One region of the Metabacillus mesotrionivorans genome, then DNA from elsewhere that is predicted to be linked to it. Evidence: riboswitches for the same ligand, from Rfam matches in the RefSeq annotation. Region 1 holds a riboswitch; the other holds the start of a gene.

Evidence for each region. Region 1 has a riboswitch for S-adenosylmethionine ahead of ACTSEZ_RS00925 (methionine biosynthesis PLP-dependent protein). Riboswitches for the same ligand answer to the same signal wherever they lie in the genome.
Region 2: it holds a riboswitch for S-adenosylmethionine, as region 1 does, so the genes downstream of both, mtnW (2,3-diketo-5-methylthiopentyl-1-phosphate enolase) here and ACTSEZ_RS00925 (methionine biosynthesis PLP-dependent protein) in region 1, are expected to answer to the same signal.

Annotation. Positions count from the first base shown of each region.
Region 1 is NZ_JBQMFF010000001.1:191,674-201,782, reverse strand. It holds gene ACTSEZ_RS00925 (methionine biosynthesis PLP-dependent protein) at 1-1,091, opposite strand, end outside; SAM riboswitch class I at 1,223-1,346, opposite strand; gene ACTSEZ_RS00920 (carbohydrate ABC transporter permease) at 1,426-2,235, opposite strand; gene ACTSEZ_RS00915 (carbohydrate ABC transporter permease) at 2,253-3,128, opposite strand; gene ACTSEZ_RS00910 (ABC transporter substrate-binding protein) at 3,188-4,441, opposite strand; gene ssuD (FMNH2-dependent alkanesulfonate monooxygenase) at 4,443-5,519, opposite strand; gene ACTSEZ_RS00900 (DMT family transporter) at 5,815-6,705, opposite strand; gene ACTSEZ_RS00895 (hypothetical protein) at 6,862-7,917, shown strand; gene ACTSEZ_RS00890 (alpha/beta hydrolase) at 8,017-8,739, shown strand; gene ACTSEZ_RS00885 (YjcG family protein) at 8,812-9,333, shown strand; gene ACTSEZ_RS00880 (GNAT family N-acetyltransferase) at 9,334-9,762, shown strand.
Region 2 is NZ_JBQMFF010000001.1:598,053-608,161, reverse strand. It holds gene ACTSEZ_RS03045 (ATP-binding protein) at 1-1,290, shown strand, start outside; gene ACTSEZ_RS03040 (aldo/keto reductase family protein) at 1,365-2,312, opposite strand; gene ACTSEZ_RS03035 (ZIP family metal transporter) at 2,556-3,290, shown strand; gene ACTSEZ_RS03030 (aspartyl-phosphate phosphatase Spo0E family protein) at 3,342-3,590, opposite strand; gene cbpA (cyclic di-AMP binding protein CbpA) at 3,843-4,496, opposite strand; gene mtnD (acireductone dioxygenase) at 4,789-5,322, opposite strand; gene ACTSEZ_RS03015 (methylthioribulose 1-phosphate dehydratase) at 5,348-5,980, opposite strand; gene ACTSEZ_RS03010 (2-hydroxy-3-keto-5-methylthiopentenyl-1-phosphate phosphatase) at 5,977-6,639, opposite strand; gene mtnW (2,3-diketo-5-methylthiopentyl-1-phosphate enolase) at 6,636-7,874, opposite strand; SAM riboswitch class I at 7,953-8,060, opposite strand; gene ACTSEZ_RS03000 (pyridoxal phosphate-dependent aminotransferase) at 8,114-9,304, opposite strand; gene ACTSEZ_RS02995 (carbon-nitrogen family hydrolase) at 9,406-10,109, shown strand, end outside.

The sequences.
Region 1 (10,109 bases):
AGTTCAAATGCCTGAACCAGATCCCGCTCCAGATCACCTGCGTGTTCAATTCCGACTGAAAAGCGCAGGAGGCGGTTGCATACGCCATTTGCTGCTCTGATCTCTTCAGGAATATCCATATGTGTCTGTGTGGCCGGATATGTGATAAAGCTCTCCACGCCTCCGAGGCTCTCTGCGAATGTTATCGTCTTCAGAGCTTTTAAAAACGGGTTGACCCACTCTTCCTTTTGAAGCCTGAACGAAAGCATTCCGCCTTTACCCGGATACAAAACATCTGTTACTTCGGATTGGCTCTCCAAAAATGCCGCAAGCTGTCCTGCATTTTTTTCATGCTGATTCATCCTTAAAGCAAGTGTCTTCATCCCGCGGATCAAAAGCCATGAATCAAACGGGGAGAGCACTCCGCCTATTGCATTATGATGCTGTGCGAGCTCTTCGCACAGCTCTTTGCCTTTTGCGACGACAAGGCCTGCAAGTACATCGTTATGTCCGCCCAAATATTTGGTTGCACTGTGAATGACAATATCGGCTCCGTCTAAAATCGGCTTCTGCAGAATCGGCGTGTAGAACGTATTATCAACTATCAGCAGCAAATTGTGTTCCCGTGCAATTTCGGCTATGTCGCTGACCTCTGTTTCCTGCATCAAAGGATTTGTCGGAGTCTCCAGAAAAATCGCCTTTGTGCGTTCATTGATCAGCTGCTGCGTACAGTCCCCGTCTTTAAAATCTGCGTAATGGAAAACGAGGCCGTATTTGCGCCATTCCCGTTCAAACAAGCGGTATGTTCCGCCGTACAAATCGGAGGAGACAATCAGTTCATCCCCGCTTTTAAACAGGGCCATCAGCGTCTGAATGGCCGCCATTCCCGAACTGAACGCATATCCCTGATCGCCGTGCTCAAGATCTGCGATTGCTTGTTCTAAAATCGTTCTCGTCGGATTCCCCGTCCTGATGTAATCAAACCCTGTTGATTCACCGATTCCGTTATGTCTGTATGCTGTTGAAAAGTAGACGGGGGGATTTACCGTTCCCGTTATGTTTTCACTGCGATTCCCGATTTGCGCCAAAGTTGTTTCAATGCGTTCCGACATGTTTAAACACCATCCTGTTTGTCATTTCTTCTTTTTACACGCCCTGAACCGGGCTGTCTCGTATACATTGGAAAAATAAAAAGCGCCTTCCTCATATAAGAAGAAGACGCTGGTTCGGCAAAACTGGCTTCCTCTTATCTCCCAAGCATTCAAGCTTGCTGGAATTAGCACCTTGGTTCGATCAGGCATCCGCCTGATCTTTTCCGGTTGCTGAGGTTTCACAGGGCCAGAACCCTCCACCTCTCTGGATAAGAATAAATAGTATGAATTTTTTAAATGTTTTTATTACCTTACCTCACTTTTTTCATAAATGCAAGGGTTTGGGGCAAAAAACTCAGCCCTTCACTGAGCCTGCTGTCATTCCCGCAATAAAATATTTCTGAAGGAAGATGTAGGCGATAATCAGCGGCGCAGAGGCAATCATCACGCCGGTGAACAGCATCGGATAGTTTGTCATGTACTCCCCCTGGAATTCAAGCAGAGCAAGCGGCAAGGTTTTGTATTCATCTTTCGTGATAAAGAGGAGCGGATAAAGCAGGTCGTTCCAGTGCATCACGAACAGAAAAATGGCTGTTGCAGACAGCGATGGAAGCGAGAGCGGCAAGGCAATTTTGCGGTACATCAGCCAGTTCCCGGCGCCGTCAATGGATCCGGCTTCAAATAACGATTTCGGCAGAGTTTTCATGAATCCTGTGAGGATAAAAACAGCAACGGGCAAGGTAGCCGCAATGTTGACGATCATAAGCCCCACAAGACTGTTCGTCAGCTTCAGCTGAAAAATCAGCTGATAAAGCGGAATCATGTTCACCTGCGCAGGAATCATCATGCCAAGTGTAAAGAAACCGAACACAGCAGCGCTGAACACACCGCCGATTCGCGTGATGGCATAGGCGATCAGGCTTGCAAAAAACAGCGTCAGAAAGACGGATACAAGCGTGACAATCGAGCTGTTCTGAAAATAAAGGCCCATCGACTGCTCTTGAAAAATAGATATGTAATTTGACACCGAAAATCGTTCAGGCAGTCCGAGCACATTTTCATACATTTCAGCAATCGTTTTAAACGTTGTTAAAAAGATGGCGAAAATCGGAATGATGATAATGGCTGCGTATATTAATATGAGTCCGTACTTTGTTCCTTTCAACGTTCGTCACCCTTTCCTCAGTAGTCGACCCTGTTTGCGCGCAGTGCTTTAAACTGCACAAACGTAATCAGGGCAATGACGGCCATAAAAATAACGGATTCTGCCGATGCATAGCCGAATTTAAAGCTCCTGAATGCCGTTGTGTAAATCAGGGTTGCGATAATCTCCGTTGAATAGTTCGGACCTCCGCGCGTCATGGCAAAGATCAGATCGAACGCTTTAAAAGATTGGATTGTAGTGTAGGCCACAACGATGGTTGCTGCGGGAGCAACAAGCGGCCATGTTACTTTTTTGAACGTCTGCCATCTGCTTGCCCCTTCTATTTTAGCCACTTCGTAAAGATCGGCAGGAATACTTTGAAGACCGGCAACAAAAATGATAATCATCTGTCCAGTATGAAACCATACTTGCACGACAGCTATTGAAAAAATGGCGATTTTCTCATCACCCAGCCAGTTCTGTGCAAGGAAATCAAGCTGCAGCCCTGTAAGAATGGTTTTAAGGAGCCCAAGGTTTGGATCGTAAATAAACGACCAGATAAAGGCGACTGAAACAGAGGATAGAATCGTAGGAAAAAAGAACAGCGCCCTGAAAAAAACATTGGTCCTTGTGTTTTTAATCAGGAACAGGGCAAAGACAAGGGAAAACAGCGTTTGAAAGACAACGACAAACAGCATGAATTTTACGTTGTTTCCAAGTGCTTTTGCAAAAATAGAATCATTTGTCGCCAAATTAATGTAATTGGTCACTCCGACGAAATCAAAATCAGGGGATATGCCGTCCCAGTTGGTAAACGAGTAAAAGAAGGCGCTCAGTGTCGGGTAGATAAAAAAGATGCTGTACACAAGAATGCCGGGAGCCAGAAAGAACAGCAGTGATTTGTTATGTTTCAGCAATGAAAAGGCCTCCTTTCATGATGAGAAGAAGAGGGGCTTTCCCCCTCTTCTCCGGTTTACTTGCTTAAGTTCTGCTCAACGATTTTTTGTGCTTCTGCAGCTGCTTTTTCAGGATCTGTTCCTCCGATGACAGACTGTATGGACGCGATCACCGCTTTTTCAACATCTGCATTCGGAATCAGAAAGCGCGGTTGGAATCGGGTGTTCTTTTCCATCCAGACAGCTGTATCTTTCAGTTCTTCAGACTCATACGTGACATCTTTAAGTGTTACGTGCTGGCCGGTTTTATTCGCATATTCGCCTGCGTTTTCGGTTTCAGAAAGGAAGCTCACGAATTTTTTTGCAGCATCCTGCTTTTCTGACTTGCTGTTGACTGCAAGCATGAACGTGGTTGTGTGAACACCCTCGTATTTTGCTTCATTTTCAGCAACTGTGATTGGCGCAAGAAGCTGGAGCTTGATGTCCGGATTTTGCTGCTTGATGCCGGCCATAGCGTAAGATCCGCTTGCAAGCATTCCTGCTTTTTCCTGGGCCATCAGCGCAATGGCGCCGTCATGCTTTGTGCCGAGGGCTTCTTTAGCAATGTAGCCATTGTCAGTAAGCTCTTTAAATTGAGAAAGCGTCTTGACCCACCACTCATCTGTCAATTTTGCATCGCCGGCCATAAGCTTTGCAAAAATCTCTTCGTCCGGGGCATTGTTCATCATCATGCTGTTCATCAGCTGTCCGGGACCAATGTCAGCTCCAGGGAAGGCGATAGGGGTATAGCCGTTTTCTTTAAGAGTTTCGCAAAGAGCCAAAAACCCTTCCCAGTCTTTAGGAGGCTCAAGACCCAGCTCTTCGAAAATACCTGCATTATAGACAGGCTGGTTGTAGACAAGCTGCAGCGGAACGGCAAGCTGTTTGCCGTCTGCCTTTCCTGATTCTATAAGGTTTTCATTGTAATTTTGAACAAATTCCTCATTGGAAAGGTCAGCGAAAAAGCCTGCTTTTTTAATAATTTCAAATTGAGATCCCGGGAATGAAGTAAACACATCTCCCGTTGAACCGTCTCTGAGCAGCGTCTGTGCAGTAGACTGATATTCCTCAGATGGATAGACTGTCATGTTCACTTTGATTTTCGGATTCTCTTTTTCGAATTTGCTGATCAGTTCTTTGAAAACTTCAGCATCCTCCCCGCGCCAGTGAATAAAGCTGATTTCTGTCACTCCGTCTTTCCCGCTCCCTCCTGTTTCATTTGAGGAGCATCCGGCTAAAGCAAGGACCATTACGAAAATTGCCGCTAAGAAGCTGCTGAGCTTTTTGTTCATCTTATACCTCCTGTTTGATGGTTTTATGTTTCAGGGGCAGCTTTGGAAACAGCAGTTCCGCTGTGCGGTATGCTTCTTCCAGATGCGGATACCCCGACATAATGAATGTGTCTACGCCTGCTTCAGCGTATTTTTTCATATTTTCCGCCACGCTGTCCGGATCCCCGACAAGCGCAGTTCCCGCACCTTCCCTCGCAAGGCCGATTCCTGCCCAGAGTCCCGGTGCGATTTCAAGCGCATTTTTGTTGTCCAGCGACAAATCCGTCATCCGGCGCTGGGCGACAGAGTCAAAGCGGGCAAATTTTTGTCTTTGCGCTTCCACTACGCTTTCATCAACATACTGAATGAGTTCGTCTGCCGCTTTCCATGCTTCTTCAGCTGTTTCTCTGACGATGACATGAAGTCTGATGCCGAATTTCACTTCGCGTCCTTTTTTGGCGGCAAGCTCCCTGACTTTGTCAATTCGCTCTTTTACAATCTCAACCGGCTCTCCCCACGTTAAATAATAATCAACGTGTTCAGCTGCAACTTCATGAGCTGCAGGAGAGGTTCCCCCTAGATAAAGGGGAGGATAAGGCTTTTGCACCGGAGGATGGTGGATGCCGCCGCCGGCGATGTCAAAGTACTCTCCCTTAAAATCAACCGATTCTTCTTCAAAAAGCCTTCTCCACACCGTTAAAAATTCATTTGTCTGCTCATAACGCTTGTCATGGCTCAAATGAAGACCATCTCCTGCCAGTTCAACAGGGTCCCCTCCCTGTACGATATTCAAAAGAAGTCTTCCCCCTGAAATCCGGTCAAGAGTAGAAGCCATCCGGGCTGCAATTGTTGGAGGCGTAAAGCCCGGTCTCAGAGCAATGAGAAATTTCATCCGTTCTGTTACAGGAATAAGACTCGATGCGACGACCCAGGAATCCTCGCATGCTTTTCCAGTCGGCAGGAGGGCTCCGCTGAACCCAAGCGTATCAACCGCTTTTGCCACCTGCTGCAAGTATTCAATGGTGACCTCCCTCTTGCCTTTATCTGTACCTAAATATCTGCTGTCGCCTGCTGTCGGTAAAAACCAGAATATCTCCATTTATATCCTCCTAAGTAAATTGCCTGTGCTCCAATGCACTGCTGTATTTTAAGCTGCCTGAATAAAAAGAAAACGATCTATCAGATGGATCCGCTACCTTTTTTAAAAGGCTCCCAGCCCAAATAGACATGGGGCGGGAGCCTTTGGTTTTCCAATCAGCTCAATCCATATAAGATTAGTCAGAATTAGTTTTTATAATAGTAAGAGTTTACAAGATTGTCAAATTATTTTGCATAAATTGGCGAAAAAAGTCTTTCCCTGTTACCATACATTCTTCAAAAAATGACAAACTCCTTTAACCTTTTTTCTTAAAATTCACAAGCATCACACCTGCAATGATCAGCATGCCCCCGGCGCCGCTTGCAATCAGGACAGGTTCATTCAGCAGAAGGACTGCGGCAATGACGGTTGCAAGCGGCTCAAAGTAAAGAAAGGATGATACTTTTGTTGCTTCCATGACTTCCAGCGCTTTCCCCCAGAACCAGTAGGCCACGGCTGATACAAAAATCCCGAGAAACAATAGATGTGTCCAGTTTTCACCTGTCAGAGCGGACATCTGCGTCCAGCCTTCTCCCCTGATGAAAAATGGGAGCGTCATCAAAAAGCCGAAAAAGCTTGTGTAAAAGGTGACCGTCAAAGCCGAATACGGTATCGCCAGTTTTTTGATCAAAATCGAATAAACCGCCCAGTTTAACGTGCTTAAAATCATCAGGATATAACCGAAGTTTACGTGAAACACGATGGATCCGCCCTGCCTGTAAGACGTAATCAGCAGCACCCCGAGAATGGCAATCGTCATGCCGGCCGCTTTAAACAGCGTAAACCGTTCTTTTAAAAAGAAGGCAGCAAGGATAGCTGTAAAAATCGGCGAAAAAGAAATGATCCAGCCTGCTTCAGAAGCCCCGATCGACTGAAGGGCAGATGCCTGAATAACCTGATGCACAAAAATCCCAAGCACGGCAAGAATGAAAACGGCGGGCATTTGGGACAGGCTCATCTTAAGCGGATGTCTTAGAAGAACCAGCAGAAAAAACAAAAAGACCGCAGCAATTCCAAAGCGGACAACAAGGAGCGTGAACGGCTCAAGCTGGCTGAGAACAGCTTTTGTAGACACAAAGGAGATGCCCCAAAAAGAAATCGAAACGGCTGCATAGATACTTGCAATAAACTGGAACGGTTTTTTCACCTTCAGCACTCCCGGAGCTTGTCTTCTTTTAAGAAGTATGAGCTGCTCCCCGGAAATATGACACGTTGAAATCTGTCATATTTCATCCACATACACTTCCAATTTATTACACTATTATATGGTATATTTATCCTATACAGAAAGGCGGCGATGGATATGAACCAAACACTGACTAAGCCTAAATGGGGATTGTATCTGTTTCTTGTGGTCCTGATTCTTGCTTCAAATGCGGCTCTATACCGGCTTCCAATAGTGCATCCTGTTCCTGATGGTGCGCTGATCGGATCCCTTCTTGATCTGCTTGTTGTCATTCCCCTTTTAACTTACTTTTTCATTTTAAGAAAACGCTATTCCCTGACTTATATCGGACCTGTTGTTTTAGCCGGCTATTTATTTGCCCATTTTGTGCTGCCTGAAGAACAGCTTGCAGCGCAGCCCCTTCTCCCTGCAGCCGTTCTGGCTTTTGAATCGATTTTTATCGCAGCAGAGCTGTTCCTTCTTGTGCTTGTGTTAAGAAAAATCCCTCTTATTAGAAGAGATTTTCAGTTAGCATCCGGCCTTCCCTATTTTCACCTGAAAGCAGAATCTGCTGCCTACAATCATATTTCCCGGAACAAATTGACTGACGTCCTTTTAACAGAAGCTTCCCTGTTCTATTACGCGCTTCTTTCATGGAAGAAAAAAGCGCCCGTTCAGAGCGGAACGTTCTTTTCTGCCCACCATAAAACGAGCACGGTTGCTTTGTCGATCATGCTGATTCATGCAATTGTGCTGGAAACGGCTGCGATACATTTTTTTCTCCACTCGTTTAGCCCTGTCCTATCGTGGGTATTGCTTATTCTAAATCTATATGGAGTGCTTTTTCTTCTCGCAGACATGCAGGCCGTACGATTGTGTCCTTATTACCTATCAGACGACACACTGTATCTGCAGGCAGGCATCTCAAGAAAAATCAGCATTCCGCTTGCGCTCATAAGTGATGCAGGACTGAATGATCTTCTTGAAAAACGGCCGAAGGAACAAGAGCAGCAGATTCTTGATTTAAGCCTCCAGGATCTCGTGAAAGAGAAACCCGCTGTTAAAATCAGTTTAAAAGAACCTGTTCCAGCGGATTTGCTGTATGGTTTTAAGAAAGAAGTCACGATTGTTTTGCTTAATGCTGATGAGGCGGAGTCATTTATCCGTGAAATCAGGAGACGAACCGTATGCTAATGACTCAAGATGCAGGTATTTTCCCGCTGTTCATGTTAAAATGATGGAAGCGTTTTAATCATTCGGATGTTAGTCCGTCATCTTTTGGGGGTATCACACATGACAGTCAAATCAGGTATTGTACAGGAGACGCTGCTGTATTCGCAGGAATTAAAAGAAGAAATGACCTTGCTCATTTACTTGCCCAAAAATTATTCACCTCTATATAAATACAGCCTCCTGATCGCTCAGGACGGTCAGGATTATTTTAGACTGGGGCGCATTTCGAGACAGGCTGAGGAATTGCTGGCAGACAGCAAAATGGAAAATGTCATTATAGTCGGCATTCCCTATCGTGATGTACATGACCGCAGGGAAAAATATCATCCTGACGGCAGATGGCAGGCGGCCTACATCCGCTTTCTGGCACATGAGCTCGTCCCATTTTTAGACCGGGAATTTCCAACTTATCAAATGGGTGCGGGACGTGCGCTCATTGGTGATTCTCTTGCAGGCACAGTATCTTTTATGACGGCTTTGACCTATCCGCACACATTCGGAAAAGTCATCATGCAGTCACCATACTCGGATGATTCGGTACTCAAAATGGTGAAGGAATGCTCCTCGCCTGAATTGCTGTCAGTGTATCACCAGATTGGTGTGAACGAGACAGAGGTGAAGACCACAGACGGCGCTGTACAGAATTTCCTTGAGCCGAACAGAGCTCTGCATCAGGCCATGACAGACAGAGGCATTCCGGTTCAGTATGAAGAATTCGAAGGCGATCACAAATGGACTTACTGGCAGCCGGCCATAAAAAAAATACTGCAGTCCATGTTTTAGCTGCTTTAATAGGCTTTGGCCGCTGATTTTGATATACTTTACTTACATATTCATACATGGGAGGGAACTAAAATGAAATACGGCATAGCCATTTTTCCATCAAAAAAACTGCAGGATGCAGCCAATTCGTACAGAAAGCGCTACGATCCGAATTACGCACTGATTCCGCCGCATTTGACGCTGAAGCAGCCATTTGAAGCAACAGACGAGCGAATCCGCGATATTTCTAGAGAACTGCGCCAGATTGCGCAGAACCATCAGCCCGTAACTCTGTCAATCCGAAAGTTCAGTTCCTTTTCTCCAGTAAACAACGTTATTTATTTAAAAGTAGAACCGACAGAGCAGATTTTAAGCCTGTATGACGCGCTTCATGATGAGTATTTTTCTGATGTTGAGCCGGAATATGCATTTGTTCCTCACATCACAATCGGGCAGAAGCTCTCGGATGATGAACATTCGGACGTGCTTGGCAGCCTGAAGATGACTGATTTTCAGCACGAAGAAACAGTTGACCGTTTCCACCTTCTCTATCAGCTGGAAAATGGATCATGGACGGTTTTTGAAACATTTCTCCTTGGAAAGGAAGGCCTCTAAGTGAACGTACGCATTGTAAAATCGGATGAAGAGCTTCAGGATGCATATGACGTCCGGACAAAAGTATTTGTAGAAGAGCAGCAAGTCCCTGAAGAAGAAGAAATTGACCAGTTTGAACGGGAAGCTTCCCACGTTGTCCTATACGACGGTGATCAGCCCGTCGGAGCAGGCCGTTTCAGAATATTAAACGGCGTCGGCAAAATGGAGCGGATCTGCGTGCTCCCTGAATACCGTTCAAAAGGCGCCGGCAAAATGATTATGGAAAAGCTTGAGGAAATTGCCGCTGCAAAGGACATGCAGACATTAAAACTAAACGCCCAGACACATGCAGAGGCGTTTTACGAAAGACTCGGGTACCGTACAATTTCCAAGGAAACCTTCCTGGATGCGGGAATTCCTCACGTGACGATGATGAAGGAAATAAAATGATCAGATAAAAAAGCAGCTATCCGCTGCTTTTTTATTTTTGTGCGGTTTTTTTCGATTGCAGGCTGTACGTTGAGCTGCTAACTCCGTTTTGGCGCACTTTCCTTTCTTCCCGAACTGGACTTTATGCTGCTAACTCCGTTTTGGCGCACTTTCCTCTATTCCCGAACTGGACTTTATGCTGCTAACTCCGTTTTGGCGCACTTTCCTCTATTCCCGAACTGGACTTTATGCTGCTAACTCCGTTTTGGCGCACTTTCCTCTATTCCCGAACTGGACTTTATGCTGCTAACTCCGTTTTGGCGCACTTTCCTCTATTCCCGAACTGGACTTTATGCTGCTAACTCCGT
Region 2 (10,109 bases), 410 kb from region 1:
CTTGAAGAAGAATCGGACACAGCAAAAATCCAGCGCATTCTGAATGAAGCGCACAGCCAGGAACCCCGCTTCTCGGGCCTTTACTATGTGAAAAAGAATGGAGATATAACAGCCGGCACATCAAAACGGATGAAATCTGTCAACATATCAAACCGCGCTTTTTTCCAAAGTGCTCTGGCAACAAAACAGTCGAAAGTTTCGGATGCTTATTTTGGAAACATAACAGGTGATTATATCGTTTCAATCGGAACTCCGGTAATGGATGATGAAGGGGAAGTCAGAAGTCTGCTTGTGGCAGCGGTTAAAGTCGATTATCTCCAGAACATTATGAACGTGATCAGTCCAAGACTTACGATAAGTGTCCTAAATGGCAGCGATCACACAATTTTCACTGCCGGCCGCTCAGAGCCAACCGGCAGCATCGAACCTGTACGCGTTTATTTAGATCAGATTCCCTGGAAACTTGAAGGCTTTCCTGAAACCGTCATCACCGCTGATCATACGAAAGACATTGCCGTCTACATGCTGATTGTATTCGGTCTGATGAACATCATTTACATTCTCATTCAGAATTACTTACTGAAGAGGCGCGCGCTTCTGGAGCAAAGCCAGATTGATGCACAGAAAGTCGAGCTTGTCGGAACACTCGCTGCAAGCACCGCACATGAGATCCGAAATCCTCTGACCGGAATAAAAGGGTTTATCCAGCTGCTTCAGGAAAAATATAAAGATTCAGAGGATCAATATTACTTTTCTGTCATTGACATCGAAATTCAGCGCATCAATGAAATTGTAAGTGAATTTTTAGTCCTTGGAAAACCAACAGCCCATCACCATGCTGTATACGATCTGAATGCGATCATCCTGGAATTATCTCCGCTCCTTGGATCAGAAGCCAATTTATACAACACAGAACTGGATTTAAAGCTGAATAAAGAACCGCTTCACATTTTCTGTACAAAAGATCACATAAAGCAAGTCCTTCTGAATCTTGTAAAAAACGCTCTGGAGGCGATAGATAAGCAGGAAGGAAAGGTGACAATAGAGGTCAGAAAGCTGGATGGCAATGCGGTGATTAATGTAACTGATACAGGCAAAGGCATTCCGCATGAAGTTCAGTCCAAACTGTTCCACCCTTTCTTTACGATGAAAGATACAGGAACAGGGCTTGGTCTTGTCGTATGCAAACGCATCGTCACCCTGTACAAAGGCACGATTTCGATTAAGAGTGAATCAAACAAGGGCACTGAAGTAACAATCATACTCCCTCTGACAGAGCCTAAAGCCTGAGGCATTTTTATAAACCTAAAGAAAGAGTGACAGACAATCCTGTCACTCTCATTTGTATTTGCCTATGTATCCTGTCAGCTTGTAATGATTTCCTCAATCCTCTGCAGGGTGCTGTAGCCTAAAGCTACATCCGATGCTTTTGCATTTTCAGCGATCTGATCGGGATGAGATGCACCGACAAGGGTGCTGGCGACGTTATGCTGGCGAAGGGTCCATGCAAGGGCAAGCTGGGCAAGTGTGATGTCATTCTCTTTTGCAAGCTGATCGAGCAGCTCTACTTTGCGGTTAACCATATCATTTAAAATTTGCTTCATCCATGAATTGACGTTTTCCCCTGAAGCACGGCTGCCTTTGGGGATCAGCCCCTCTTTATACTTTCCTGTCAGGATGCCCTGAGCAAGCGGTGACCAGACAACCTGTGAAACACCTGCATTTTCGCACATAGGAATGATTTCTTCTTCAATATCCCGGTGAAACATATTATATTGAGGCTGATTGACGACGATCCTGTCAAGAAGATAGCGGTCTGATACACTGAGCGCTTCCTGGATTTGCGCAGCCGTCCACTCGCTGACACCTGCATAGAGAACTTTACCCTGGCGGATCAAGTCGTCTATTGCCCTCAGCGTTTCATCAAGAGGTGTTTCCTGGTCATAGCGGTGGCAATAAAAAATATCAACATACTCAAGGTCCATTCTCTTTAGACTCGCATGAACCTGTTCCATAATATGCTTTCTTGAAAGTCCTCTGTCGTTCGGCCCGTCTCCCATCGGCCAAAACGCTTTTGTCGTAAGTACATAAGAATCGCGCGGAAATGATTTAAGCGCCCTTGACATGACGATTTCTGCTTTCCCGCGTTCATATACGTTGGCACTGTCAAAAAAATTGATGCCCGCTTCATAGGCCTTGTGGATAATTTCGGATGCTGCCCGCTCATCTACTGTTTTCCCAAATGTAAGCCAGCTTCCAAGACTGATTTCACTAACTTTTAATCCCGATCTCCCAAGCCTCCGGTACTGCATCTCCATTCCCCCTGTTGTGCATGATCAATATCGTTATCTTTAACTTATCAGAAATTTCAAATATCGTAAAGAGAGAGAATCGCCGTCCTTGCGACACAATTTGACACCGCCCCTCCCGAAATCAATAAACTCACCTTCATTTTTCTCTGCTTCATCATCAAACAGGTGCAAAGTCTATCTTTTCACTGCCAAAATCAGCTATAATATGGCTAACATAGATCCGTTTAAAAAAGGAGCCGTAACATGACAGAAGTTTTACTCGGCAGCACACTGTCTGCCCTTGCTACAGGACTCGGGGCTCTTCCTATCCTGTTCCTGCAAAATACGATTACACACAGGTGGAGAGATATTCTGCTTGCTTTTACCGCGGGCATCATGATGGCCGCAACCATGATGAGCCTGCTTCCTGAAGCGCTGAATCAGGGAGGGTTTCTTGAAGTCTTTGCCGGACTCTTTCTAGGAGTTTTAGTGCTGACGACGCTTGAAAAAAAAATCCCCCATATAGACCTTGAGCACTCAAGATACGGCATGCAATTCGACGAAAAGGCGTTCCTGATTATCGCTGCGATCACGATGCATAATCTGCCGGAAGGACTTTCTGTAGGTGTAAGCTATGCATCAGAGCAGTCAGAGACAGGAAATTTAATTGCTTTCGCCATTGGTCTGCAGAACGCTCCGGAAGGATTTCTTGTTGCCTTGTTCCTGTTTAATCAGAACATCGGCAAATTTAAAGCCCTGATCATAGCAACGATGACAGGCGCTGTTGAAATCATAACTTCTCTTCTGGGATTTTATTTGACGTCATTCGCAGACAATCTCGTTCCGTACGGCCTGTCCTTTGCAGCCGGAGCCATGCTGTTCATTATTTATAAAGAACTGATTCCTGAAAGCCATGGGGACGGAAATGAACGAAATGCAACCTACTCCTTCATTTTAGGAATATTGTTTATGATTCTCCTCATAGAGACTTTCGGCTAAATAAAGCGTAAAAAAAAAACGGCTGAGCTGCGGGCTCTGCCGTTTTTGATTTTATATAGTAAGTCCTTCCCGATCTGTCCATTTTTTCATAGAATGAATAAACCGCATAAAAGGGGGGGTTGTCCGGTTTTCCTCTTCAAAAACAATCTGCTGGTATTGGTTTAACAGCATGTCCAGTTCCTGGCTGCACTTCACGGCCTCGCTGCTCGTATATCCTCCGGCCCTTGCAGAGTCCATCATTTCTTTCCTTTTTGAATCGATGCTCTCAAGCAGCTGGGTCTTATCTGATACAGTTGACATTTTCTTCCCTCCGCCTCATCCAAAAATATCTGTAATGGGAATAAATATTCAAGTAAATTATTACAGATACTTCTAAACTTGTAAATAGATTAGCAAAATCCGACAGCTTTTTTACAGGACTTTTTGACAATTCTGTTAACACACCTGGATGAACCGGCTCATTTGCTTTTCTTTTCCCATATTCCCCCACTTTTAAACCTTTATTTCCAATTTTTTTAAAAATAAAAAGAACCGGAATTACCGGTTCTGCAGTTATTTCATCAGTACTTTCTCACTTTTGTTTACATCATCCACTGCGGTCACTCTGAAATCTTTTTCTTCGAGTTTTTTGATGATTTTATGAAGCTTTTTTTCTGAAATATCATGGGACAGATTTACGATGATCCGTCTTAAATATGTATCTCCATTATCCAGTGTGAGCAGCCCTTCGATATTTACATCTTTGATGGCAGAGACGAGCTCCTTGATGGCACCCTTGTGTTCTTTAGTGCCGACAGTCAGGATATAACCTCCTGTTTTCATGCCGAATGAATCTTCAAGAACATCCATGATGTTTCCATGTGTAATGATTCCGGAAAATTCATCTTTTTCATTCAGGACAGCCAAAAATGGAAGCCTTCTGATTGTCAGAAACGTTTTAAAAAACGAATCCTCCTCGTAAACAAATGCATCCTTATCTGCAATCAAAGATTCAATTGAATCCTCATCCTTGCCCTGCTTTTCTACATAATAATCGAGCAGATCAACTTTATAGATCAAACCTGCGAAAACTGTTCCGTTGTCTTTCAGAACAGGAATGCTGCGGTAGCCTGATTCTTTCAGTAATTCGTAAGCTTCTTTTACAGTGCTCTCCGCCTTGCAGTACCTGACATCTTCTTTTTTAACAAAATTGTAGCGAATTTTCATGCTGACAATCCTCCCCTCTCTATATTGTTGAAAATTTACCATAGAACAGGACAAGAGTAAAGAAAATTCGTATTATTTCGTCTAATAGCCAGAACAAAAGCGGAAGCGCCAAGCCCCTCTCCGATAGGCAGATAAGATTTCCGCGGAAAAGTCCGGGTCGTTCTGACAGAGGATTTAGGCGCTTACCCTTGCCGATGATAACTTTGTTATGTTATCCACAACCTTTTACTCTTTATAATTTTCCTAAACACAAGAAACCCCCTTTCTGAAAGTGAAGGGGGTTTAAGACCGTTTAAGCCTGCTGCTGTTCTTTTTCGTAGATAGGTACCCATCCTTCTGTCGTTACAAAAATGCGGACTGCTACTACTTTGCGGTCTTCCTGCAGTGTAAAGTAGTGGCGGATGTTCGGAGGAACAGAGATCAGGTCGCCTGGATCCAGTTCAACATCAAAAAATGAGCCGTCTTTTGCCTGGATAATAAAAATACCGTGGCCGCTGACAATAAAGCGGACTTCGTCATCTGTGTGATGGTGCTCCTGCTGGAAATTTTGAAGAAGCTGTTCAAGATTCGGCGTGCTTTCAGACAAAGAAATAACGTCCTGCGCCTTGTAGCCGCGGCGTTCCGAGATATCCGCAATTTCATTTGTGAACACCTGAAGAATTTCTTCTTTTTGTTCATCAGAAAGACTGAAGTTTTCTCTCAATGCCTCAGGCAGCTTCTCTATATCCCATTGCTCATAAATAACCTCCTGCGCATTAAGAAAAGCTGAAACTTCCTTTTGATCTGTTAATCTTTCATTCGTTTCTTGAAGTCGGATCGTCGCCATCCTTCATTCCTCCTGTATGTTAAATTTATCGCACAAGCGATTTTGCCTGTTTAAGAGCAAGTAATTTCACTTGATAAGAAAATAAAAATTCGCACGCTTCCAGCACTTTTTTGGCTTCAAAAGCGTTTTTTCCCCATACCGTAATGCCGTGGTTCCGGATGAGAACGGCACCAGAGCTGCCTTTTGCATACTGACCAAAATCAGCAGCAAGAGCAGGAATATCCGCAGGGTTTTCGATGATTGGAATATGCCATTCCGCATCCTCTTCCCACAGCCCGAAAGCTTTAATAATCTCCTGCCCTTTGAAAGTGATTCCGCCTTCATCGCCATATATTTCAGAAATCACATTATTGTCTACGGTGTGGACATGGAGGCTGCAGCCGGCACTGGTCCGCTTATAGATTTCAACGTGCAGAAGGGTTTCCGCTGAAGGCCTTTGAGCTGTGTCTTCAAGGGGTGTTCCAGCACCGTCCACAAGCAGAAAATCTTCATCTGTTTCAAGTCTCTTATCTTTTCCGCTTGATGTGACCAGAAATGAAAGAGGGTCGGAATGTACTTTTATCGCAAGATTTCCGCTTGTACCCGGGAACCAGTCCCGTTCCGCCAGTTCCCTTTTCACAGCTGCAAGCTCACTCCAGCGCTGTTTATATAAGCTCATACTGCTGCCTCCTGCCTTGTCTTCAGCCCTTCAATTACGTCATAAAAGCTTGAAAAAGCCTGATGGCGCAGCTTTAGTGCATCGCATTTTTCAAGAAGATAATCCCGGGCAAATACAAAATCTGCAAGCTTGGCCGCTTCAAGATCTGTCACCGAATCTCCGATCACAATGACCTCCTGATCAGAGGCAGCAAGCTTCCTGATGATGCTCGGCTTACAGCATCCGCAGTCATTTGTGCACCTGTCATCACATGAGTTCGGCCAGAGGATTTGAACATATTCCCCGCTGAAATCTGATTCATTACAGTAGACACGGTCATGCTCTACAAGACCGTTTAACAGCGGATAGACAAAAAAATCAATGCCTCCGCTCACAACGTACAGCGGTATTTCATTGTCTTTTGCAAATTGAACAAAGTCACTGAATCCGTCCCGGATTTGTGCGGTAAACAGCAAATGCTGAATCATATCCCCCTTGAGATGTGACGGGATCAGCTCAAACATCCTGCCGACTCCTTCACGGACTGAGATGCGCTGGCTTAAAACGTCATCTTTCAGAGAGTTCCACTCAGAAGGTGCAAATTGTTTCATGAGCGCGATAATATTGTCATTGTTTGTTATCGTGCCGTCAAAATCGCAGATAATAACCGGTTTGCTCATCGGTTCACCTCCACCTGACCCCATAGATCCAGTGCAAGCTGAAGGTCGCGTTCACTTTTAGCTTTTTCAGATAATGAGATGCCTTCAAGCACAGCATCGATTGCAGAGCGGAAAGCTCTTCCGCCCGCCTGCGCACCGTCTGGATGCCCGTGTACGCCTCCGCCGGCATTAATGACGCTGTCGATGCCAAAATCCTGGATCAAAACAGGCACAAGACCCGGATGAATTCCTGCTGATGGAACCGGAAACGTTTCTTTTAACCCAGTGCTCTCTTTGCACGCTGCACCGATAGACAGTGCGGCATCCCTTTCAAGTGCCACACTGCCGTATGGCGACGGGAAGAGGGAAAAGTCAGCTCCGCACTGGCGAAGCAATTTTCCAAGCAGCAGAGAATGTGAAATCCCATAAAGGGCGGAAGAAGACAAAGCACCGCTTACAGCAGGGTGCGCCATGATCGGGACATGAATCTCCCTGTCTTCTGCAAGCTCCTGCAAAACGTCAAGACCATAAGCGAAAACATTAAAAAGAATGGCGTCCGCCCCAAGCTCTGAAGCGCGTCTTGCCTTCTCTTTGAGACTGAATGTCTTTCCGGTTAAGTTAACAGCGTACATCGCTTTGTGGCCGGTCTCCTCATACACCCTGCCGAGCAATTCTTTTCCTGCTGTGATTCTTTGTTCAAACGGCGTAAGCGGATTGTCAAACAGGATTTCGTCATCCTTTACAAGATCAACGCCGCCAAGCACCTGATTTCTTAGCTGTTCTTTTAAAAACGATAAATCACGTCCGATGACTCCTTTGAAAATGCTCATGAGAAGAGGCCGGTTATAGACTCCGAGTTTTTCCCTGATGCCGCTTATGCCGAATGCAGGTCCCTGAAAAGAAGAAAGAAGATCTCCTGTAAACTCCAAATCAAGCAGTTTCACTTCCCCGTCAAGAGATAGCTTTCCGAAAACCGTCGTCAGGACCGCAGGCAGGTCATGAGAATAGTTCACGCCGGGATAGAATATTTTCACAATACCTTTTTTCACTTTTTTTCCGAGAAACTCGGAAATGCGTTCTTCAGCATCTGTTTCTTCAACGGAAACAACTTGACCCTTATGCTGTTTCAGCTGCTGCTGTGTAAGCTCCGGAAGGTCCGTCCATGAGCCGACCGTAAGGCTGGTGGCAATTCCTTCTGCTTTTTTTTGGATGCTGTACTGATCATAGATGAGATAGGTTGCTGTAACGCCGCTCATGATTGTACCTGCCTTTCGCATTTAAATAAAAAAGGTCCCCTCCGCTGACGGAAGAGACCTTATCTGAAATGGGTAAGATCCTTATCTGCCAGCAATAGCTGCAAGATTTAGCACCGTGCTTAAACACTGTTTAAGTCGGTTGCCGGGCTTCATCGGGCCAGTCCCTCCACCTGCTCTTGATAAGAATTGTATATGTTCTGAATAACCTGAAATTAATTTGGATTATGACAGCTTTTCCCTCAGCTGTCAACCGGCAATGAAAAGAGATTTAAAGATTTTATTCTATCTGCGGCTTCTCTTAATCTCTCTTCAGAGGTTAAGAGTCCGGCACGGACATATCCCTCACCAAACGTCCCGAATCCAATGCCCGGCGCCACGCATACATGAGCGTGTTCCAGCAGATAGTCAGCGAAGGATTCCGATGTGAATCCCTCGGGTACAGGCAGCCATGCAAAGAATGATCCAGGCGGGGCCTCCACTTTCCAGCCGATGCGGTTCAGCGCGTTTATAAACGCCGCACGTCTGCTTTCATAGCGTGCGACAAGCTCGCTGACACAGTCCTGCGGGGCAAGAAGAGCAACAGCCGCAGCTTCCTGTATTCCGCTGAATACACTGACAAACATGTGATCCTGCAAAAGATTAATCGACTCTATGACACTTTTATTGCCTACTGCAAAACCGATCCTCCACCCTGCCATGTTATACGTCTTAGAAAGCGTATAAATTTCGATTCCAGTCTCTTTTGCTCCATCTGATTCTAGAAAGCTGATTGGCTTTCTGCCGTCAAAACCGATGCCTCCATAAGCAAAATCATGGACGACGCATATATCATTTTCTTCTGCAAACGCAACCGTTTCATCGAAAAAGCTCCTGCTGGCCACTGCCCCTGTAGGGTTGTTCGGATAGTTTAAAAACATGAGCTTTGCATCCGCCTTCGCTTTTTCTGAGAGCTTAGAGTAGTCAGGCAAAAACTCATTTTCCTTCAAAAGAGGCATATATTCCATACGGGCCCTCGCAAGCTCCACTCCTGACCAATAATCCGGATAGCCCGGATCGGGAACTAGAACTGTCTCACCGGGATTAAGGAGACACTGCGGAATTTCCACAAGACCTGCCTTTCCCCCAAAAAGAATGGCCACTTCTGTGTCAGGATCCAGTGTGACGCTATATTCCCTTTGATAAAATTCTGCTATCGCCGTTTTTAAAAAGCGCTGTCCTCTAAACGGTGAATATTTGTGATAGTCCGGTTTGCCTGCCGCTTCCTGCAGAGCTTTTACAATATGAGGCGGCGTCGGCTGATCGGGATTCCCCTGGCCAAGATTAATGACATCATGCCCGGCCTCAATACTCGCATTTACTTTTGCAACGAGACTTGCAAAAAATTGTTTCGGAAGATTATTCAATAGCGTTGATTGCTCAAACTTTTTCATCTTTGCACCTTCTTGTGAAAATTCTTGAAATTCTAGTCAAAAATCATATATTGTTATAGTCAGCTTGTAAAGGAAAATATTTTTTAGCGGAGATGACGTATATGAAACTTAAAATCGCCTGCCTGCAGACAGACATTGCATTCGGAAAACCGGAAGAAAACATTGCAGCAGCGGAAAAAAAGATAAAATCCATCATGCTCAGCGACAATCCTGATGTTATTGTCCTGCCGGAATTATGGACGACCGGATATGACCTGACACGTCTTGATGTGCTGGCAGATGAAGAAGGAAAACGCACCCTTTCCCTGATGAGCGGCCTTTCAAAAAACTGCTCGGTTAATATCATAGCAGGGTCTGTAGCTAAAAGAACAGAAGCAGGAGTAACAAACACCATGTATGTGTTTAACACCCAGGGTGAACTCCTGCACGAATACAGCAAACTGCACCTTTTCAAACTGATGGATGAACACTTGTATCTTAACGGCGGCACAGAAAAAGGACTTTTTAAGCTTGAAGGAATTCAAAGTGCCGGAGTCATTTGCTATGACATCCGTTTTCCTGAATGGATCCGCGCTCATACGGTTAATGGAGCTGAAATCCTGTTCGTTGTTGCGGAGTGGCCGCTTCCGAGACTTAATCACTGGAAAACCATGCTGCTCAGCCGCGCAATTGAAAATCAGTGCTACGTTGTTGCTTGCAACCGGGCGGGCAGCGATCCTGCAAACGTCTTTGCCGGCCATTCTATGATCATTGATCCATGGGGAGAAATTCTTGCTGAAGCAGGAACAGAGGAAGCCGTCCTTAC